Regions from separate parts of the Actinomadura verrucosospora genome, predicted to be linked through region 1. Evidence: riboswitches for the same ligand, from Rfam matches in the RefSeq annotation. Region 1 holds a riboswitch; the other holds the start of a gene.

Region 1 (3,374 bases):
GTGAGCTTCTTCTCCTTGGTGATGTTGACGTCCATGTCGTCGGCGCGGGAGTTCTCCCCGACGATCATGCCCTCGTACACCTCGGTGGTCGGGCCGACGAAGAACGTCCCGCGCTCCTGGAGGTTCGTGATGGCGTAGGCGGTGGCGGCGCCGGACCGGTCGGCGACGAGCGAGCCGGACGGACGGGTGCGCAGCTCGCCGAACCAGGGCTCGTAGTCCTCGAAGACGTGGTGCGCCATGCCGGTGCCGCGCGTCTCGGTCATGAACTCGGTGCGGAACCCGATCAGGCCGCGGGCCGGGACGAGGAACTCCATCCGGATCCAGCCCGTCCCGTGGTTGGTCATGTGCTCCATGCGGCCCTTGCGGACCGCCATCAGCTGCGTGACGGCGCCGAGGTGCTCCTCGGAGATGTCGACGGTGAGCCGCTCGACCGGCTCGTGCTTCTTGCCGTCGATCTCCCGCGTGACGACCTGCGGCTTGCCGACGGTCAGCTCGTAGCCCTCGCGGCGCATGTTCTCGACCAGGATCGCCAGGGCCAGCTCGCCGCGGCCCTGCACCTCCCAGGCGTCGGGGCGCTCGGTCGGCAGCACCCGGATCGACACGTTGCCGACGAGCTCGCGGTCGAGGCGGTCCTTGACCATCCGGGCGGTGACCTTGGTGCCCTTCTCGCGGCCCGCCATCGGCCCGGTGTTGGTGCCGATCGTCATGGAGATCGCCGGCTCGTCCACCGTGATCAGCGGCAGCGGGCGCGGGTCGTCCGGGTCCGCGAGGGTCTCACCGATCATGATGTCGGGGATGCCGGCGATGGCGATGATGTCGCCGGGCCCGGCCTCGTCCGCGGGCTTGCGGGTGAGCGCCTCCGTCATCATCAGCTCGGTGATCTTCACCCGCTCGACGCTGCCGTCGCGCCGGCACCAGGCGACCTGCTGGCCCTTCTTGATCGTGCCGGCGTGCACGCGGCACAGCGCGATCCGGCCGAGGTAGCTGGAGGCGTCCAGGTTCGTCACGTGCGCCTGGAGCGGGCCGTCGGGGTCGTAGGACGGCGCGGGGATCGTCTCGGTGATGACCTTGAACAGCGGTTCCAGGTCCTCGCTGCCGGGCATGGCGCCGTCGGCGGGCTTGTCGAGCGAGGCCCGCCCGGCGCGGCCGGACGCGAACACGATCGGGAAGTCGATCTGGTCCTCGTCGGCGTCGAGGTCCATGAACAGCTCGTAGGTCTCGTCCACGACCTCGTCGATGCGCGCGTCGGGGCGGTCGGTCTTGTTCACGACCAGGATCACCGGCAGCCGCGCGGCGAGCGCCTTGCGCAGCACGAAGCGCGTCTGCGGGAGCGGGCCCTCGCTGGCGTCGACCAGCAGGACGACGCCGTCCACCATGGACAGGCCGCGCTCGACCTCGCCGCCGAAGTCGGCGTGCCCCGGGGTGTCGATGATGTTGATCGTCAGGCCGTTGTGCAGGACCGCGGTGTTCTTCGCGAGGATGGTGATCCCCTTCTCGCGCTCCAGGTCGTTGGAGTCGAGCACGCGGTCGTCGACGTCCTGGTTCTCGCGGAAGGCCCCGGACTGCCAGAGCATGGCGTCGACCAGCGTCGTCTTGCCATGGTCGACGTGGGCGACGATCGCGACGTTACGGAGGTCGTCGCGCGTGGAGATGGGCATGCGGGTTCGCCTTGCGTGAGAGTTCGGGAGTCGCCGCAGACGTGCGGCCGTACCCATTCTACTTGGCCGTGCGTACCACCCACTCCGAGTCGTTCGCCCCATCGGTCACACGGACCTCGATTGGCCAACTTTGCGCATCCTTTGTAATCTGCCCGAGATCCGGTCGTCCGGAGTCCCGCCCCCAGGGGACTGCGGCCGGAACGCCGAATCTCCCGCGGGAGAACCGGGGACCCACCACCCTCGGGGTGAATCGACGCTCGTCGTAGGGCGACTCCTGGCCCGAACCCGTCAGCTAACCCGGTAGGCGTACGAGGAGAGGAGAACACCGGCTTGGCTCCGGATTCCCCCCGGCGGCGTCGCGTTCTGCCCACCGCCACCGCCACCCTGCTCCTGATCGGTCTCGGCGCCACCGCGCCGGACCTCGCCCACGCCGCCCAGCCGTTCCGGCCCGCCTCCGCGCCCACGGCGCCGAGCCCCACGCCGACGACGGAGAAGGGCCTGCGCAAGAGCCTCGACGCGCTGAACGAAGAGGCCGAGATCCTCACGGAGAAGTTCAACAAGGCCCGCGTCGAGTTCACCAAGGCCCGCAAGGCCGAACAGGACGCCACCCGGGAGGCCGAGCGGCTGCGCGCCCTCGCCGAACCCGCCCGCCAGAAGCTCGGCAGCCTGGCCGCCGCGAACTACATGGCCGGCGGCCCCGACGTCCTCTTCGGCTCCGGCGCCTCCCCCGAGGGGCTGTCCGACCGCGCCTACCTGGCGCAGAGCCAGGCCACCGCCGTCCTCGCCCTGAAGAAGCAGATCGACCAGGCCGACGCCGCGGAGCGCACCGCCAAGGCCAAGACCGCCCAGGTCAAGAAGGCCTGGGACGACGCCAAGCAGGCGCGCGAGGCCGCCAAGGCCAAGGTCTCCGAGGTGATGAAGCGCCTCGACAAGCTGACCACCACCCACGCGAGCGACCCGCGCACCGGCCTCAGCGCCACCGTGAAGGGCTCCGGCCTGCCCGCCAAGATGGCCCGCAAGGCGCTCACCAAGCTCGGCTCCCCGTACGTGTGGGCCGCCGCCGGACCGAGCAGCTTCGACTGCTCGGGCCTCGTCGTCTGGGCCTACGCCCAGGTCGGCAAGCCCGGCCTCCCGCACTACACCGGCGACCTGTTCGCCATGGGAACGAAGGTCTCCCGCGGCGCCCTCCGCTCCGGCGACCTGGTGTACTTCGGCAGCAACCTGCACCACATGGGCATCTACCTGGGCGACGGCAAGTACCTCCACGCCCCCCAGACCGGCGACGTGGTCAAGATCTCCAAACTCTCCGACCGCTCCGACTTCGCAGGCGCGAATAGGATTTCCTAGCTGAGGCCTTGGACGGCCAGGAGGTCTACTGCCGGGCGGTCGCCGGGGAGCCAGTTGACGTCGTGGAGCTCTGAGGGCGCCAGCCAGCGGAGTTGCAGGTGCTCCAGGGCCTGCGGCTCGCCTTCTACCAGCTCGGCCGTCCAGACGCGGAGGACGGCGCGTTCGCTGAGGCGCCAGTCGCCGCCCACGCGGCGGCCCAGGCGTACCTTCACGGCCAGTTCCTCGTGGCACTCGCGCACCAGGGCGTCCTCGTCCGACTCTCCGGGGTCGACCTTGCCGCCGGGAAGCTCCCAGCCGCCCGCCATGTGCGGCGGCTCGGCGCGCTGGGCGGCCAGCAGCCGCCCCTCCGCGAGGATCGCCGCCCCCACC
Region 2 (3,374 bases), on a different contig from region 1:
GGCCGGCCCCCAGGAGACGTCCGGCACAATGGGGGCGGTACGGAGGTGACCGCGTGTCCGCACTCGGAGGATCGCTCGAACGCTCCATCATGGACGTGCTCTGGGCGGCGCCCCGCCCGCTGCGGGTCCGTGAGCTGCTGGCCGAGCTGAACGAGGACGCGGACAGGGCACTGGCCTACAACACCGTGCAGACCGTGGCCGAACGCCTGGCGCAGAAGGGCCTCCTCCGGCGTACGCAGGAGGGCACGGCCTTCCGCTACAGCCCCACGCGGCCGCGGGAGGAGTACGCGGTCGAGCTGATGCTGGACGCCCTGAGCGAGGCCTCCGACCACGGCGCCATCCTGGCGAGGTTCGCCGAGAGCGTCCCGCCGGAGGACGCCCGGCACCTCCTGGACGCCCTGCGGCGGCGGACCGCCGGCGAGGACGCGTGATCCCGTGATCCCGCTGGTGGTCGGGCTCGTCGTCTCGGTGGTCCTGCTGGGATGCGCCGCGGGGCCCGTTCTGGACCTCCTCAGGCGCTCCGCCGTCGGCCCGGGGACGGCCATCGCCTGCTGGACGGCCGCCCTCGCGGGGACGTTCATCGCCGCGGCGGGGATCGCGGCGGCGGGGCTGCTCGCGCCGCCGGGTCCGGGGCACGGACTGCTGTCCCGGCTGCGCGACTGCCTGCCCCATCACGGCCGTCTCGCCACCGCCGCCGCGGCCGTCGCGACCGCCGTCCTCGCCGCGGCCTGCGCCGCCGTGCTCGCCCGCGGCCTGCCGAGGCTCGGCCGGGCCGTGCGCCACCGCCGGCGGCACCGGGAGATGCTGCGGCTGGTCGCCCGGGAGGACCGCCGCCATCCGGACGTCCTCGTCCTCGACCACCCCGTGCCCGTGGCGTACTCGCTGCCGTCCCGGCACCGCGCGATCGTGGTCAGCACCGGGGCCCAGCGGGCGCTCAGCGCCGAGGAGCTCGGGGCCGTCCTGGCGCACGAGCGCGCGCACCTGCGCCAGCGCCACCATGTCTTCCTGCTGGCCCTGGACCTGGTCCACGCCATGCTGCCGTGGCTGCCGACCGTCCGGCGCGCGAAGGCGCGGCTGCCGCTGCTGCTGGAGATGGCCGCGGACGACGCCGCGGTCCGCGTCCACGGCAGGAAGCCGCTGGTCGACGCGTTGTGCCGGCTCTCGGCGGCGCCCGCCGGCGCGGGGGCGCTCGGCGCGGCGGGCACGCCGGCCGCCGGTGCGCTGATGGAGCGGGTGCTGCGGCTGGAGGGCGCCCCGGCGAGGCCGCGGCGCGCCGTCCGGCTCGCGGCGGGCCTGTTCGCGGTGGCGGCGGTCGCCGCGCCGCTCCTGGCCGGGGCCGCGGCGGTCGTGGAGCTCGCCGCGGCCTGCTGAGGCGGAATGTGGCATTTGGGGAAATCTGCCGCTTCGGTGGCGAACCGACCGTAAACCTCCTACGCTCCGTAGGAGGTCACGGTCCGACGTCCCCGCCGGGGACGGCCGGCGACCGCGCCGAATCCCGCGGACGTCTCCGTCCGGGGAACCGGGGACCCGATCTTCAGGGGTGAGTCCGTCCCGCGGGACGGTAGGGCGACTCCGGCCCGAACCCGTCAGCTGACCCGGTAGGCGGTACAGGAGAGGACACCGCATGCAGCGACGAGCTGCCGGCCCCCGAACGACAGCCCGCCGCAGGATCCGCACCCGCCGGCTCGGCGACGTCACGGCATGGACGGCCGCCCTCGCGCTGTCCGCCGGGCTTCTCGCGCCCGCGCCCGCCCACGCCGAGCCGAAGCCGACGCGCAAGCAACTGACCGCGCAGCAGGAGAAGCTCGCCGACGAGGCCGAGAAGCTCAGCGAGCAGTACAACGGCCTGCGCGAACGCCTCAAGCAGGCCGAGCACGCCGCGAAGCTCGCCAAGAGCAGCGCCCTGCGCCAGCAGAAGGCGCTGGACGAAGCGCGCGAACGCATGGCGAAGATCGCCGCGGACAGCTACAAGAACGGCCCGGCGGACCCGGCCATCACGTTCGCCTCGTCGTCCGACCCGCAGGCCGTCCTGGACCAGTCGGCCACCCTCAACTACTTCGCCAAGCAGAACGACGTCCGCATCACCCAGATGCTCCAGGTGATGCAGGGCGCCGACCGGTCCCGCAAGGCCGCCGAGCAGCGCGCCGCCCAGGTGCGCGCGCTCACCGGCGAGGCGAGGAAGAAGCGCCGGGAACTCCAGATCAAGCTCAAGAAGGTCGAGAAGCAGCTCGGCACCTTCAGGACCGCGGGCACGGGTCCCGCCTCCATCCCCAACCTCAACTCCGGCGGGGCCTCGGCCAAGGCCATGACGGCCGTCCGGGCCGCCCTCGCCCAGCAGGGCGTGCCCTACTCCTGGGGCGGCGGCAACGCGTCCGGCCCGAGCTACGGCACCGCGCAGGGCGCCAACATCAAGGGCTTCGACTGCTCCGGGCTGACCCTCTACGCCTACGCGCAGGTCGGCATCACGCTCGGCCACTACACCGGCAGCCAGTACAACGCCGGGACCCACGTGAGCATGAGCCAGCTCAAGCCCGGCGACCTGGTGTTCTTCCACAGCGACCTGCACCACATGGGCATGTACATCGGCAACGGCAACATGGTCCACGCGCCGCAGACCGGCGACGTCGTCAAGATCGCCCCCATCGCCGGCCGCCCGTTCGCGGGCGGGGTCCGTGTCGCCTGACCCCTCGAAGCGGTGACCCGCCGGTGACCGCCGATCACCCTTCGCTACCCTGGTCCGCGAGATGAGCACGCACGTCGGCGGCCTCCCCGCACGGGACGGCGCGCACGCGGAACGGCCGGTGGGACGGCCGAGGCGCTCCGTGCGCCCGGACGTCCTCCGGCTGGCGTCCGGCCTGCTCGTGCTCCTCGGGCTGCTGGCGATGCACGGCTTCCAGTCCACGGCGAGCCCGGCGGAGATGGGCGGCGTTCCGCTGACGTCCATGGCCGCCGGGCACGCCGCCCCCGCCGCCGAAGCGATGGCGGGGCACCGTCCGCCCCGGGGCGACCGGCCCGGCGGCCATCACTCCGACCGCCACCCCGACCACCCCGGCGGCCAGGTCTGCCTGGCCATGCTGACCCTGCTCGCACTCGCCCTCGTCGCGGCCCTCCTGGCGCTGCGCCTGCGGAGGTCGCCGCCGATGGCCGTGTCGCGGCCGCCGCGGGTGCGGATCCTCCTGGTCGGACGGCCCCCGCCGAGACCCTCCCTGCACAGGTTGAGCGTGCTGAGGCTGTGACAGGTCCAGCGGCGCCCGGAAACGGGCGCCGCCGCCGACCACCGATCACAGCACTCGACACGGAAGGCTCACCACCATGAAGCGAGCGTTCGCGCTCATCACCGTCCCGGCCCTGGCGATCGCCCTGGCGGCGTGCGG

The links. A riboswitch is a leader RNA that binds a small molecule or an ion and turns the genes downstream of it on or off. The one in region 1 is predicted to bind cyclic di-AMP.
Region 2: it holds a riboswitch for cyclic di-AMP, as region 1 does, so the genes downstream of both, ABD944_RS31685 (NlpC/P60 family protein) here and ABD944_RS16060 (C40 family peptidase) in region 1, are expected to answer to the same signal.

Annotation. Positions count from the first base shown of each region.
Region 1 covers NZ_BAABEV010000012.1:103,877-107,250, reverse strand. The annotation lists gene typA (translational GTPase TypA) at 1-1,658, opposite strand, end outside; cyclic di-AMP (ydaO/yuaA leader) riboswitch at 1,850-1,981, shown strand; gene ABD944_RS16060 (C40 family peptidase) at 1,989-3,005, shown strand; gene ABD944_RS16055 ((deoxy)nucleoside triphosphate pyrophosphohydrolase) at 3,002-3,374, opposite strand, start outside.
Region 2 covers NZ_BAABEV010000038.1:77,520-80,893, forward strand. The annotation lists gene ABD944_RS31670 (MMPL family transporter) at 1-49, shown strand, start outside; gene ABD944_RS31675 (BlaI/MecI/CopY family transcriptional regulator) at 54-431, shown strand; gene ABD944_RS31680 (M56 family metallopeptidase) at 436-1,371, shown strand; cyclic di-AMP (ydaO/yuaA leader) riboswitch at 1,477-1,621, shown strand; gene ABD944_RS31685 (NlpC/P60 family protein) at 1,625-2,683, shown strand; gene ABD944_RS31690 (DUF6153 family protein) at 2,745-3,236, shown strand; gene ABD944_RS31695 (DUF305 domain-containing protein) at 3,313-3,374, shown strand, end outside.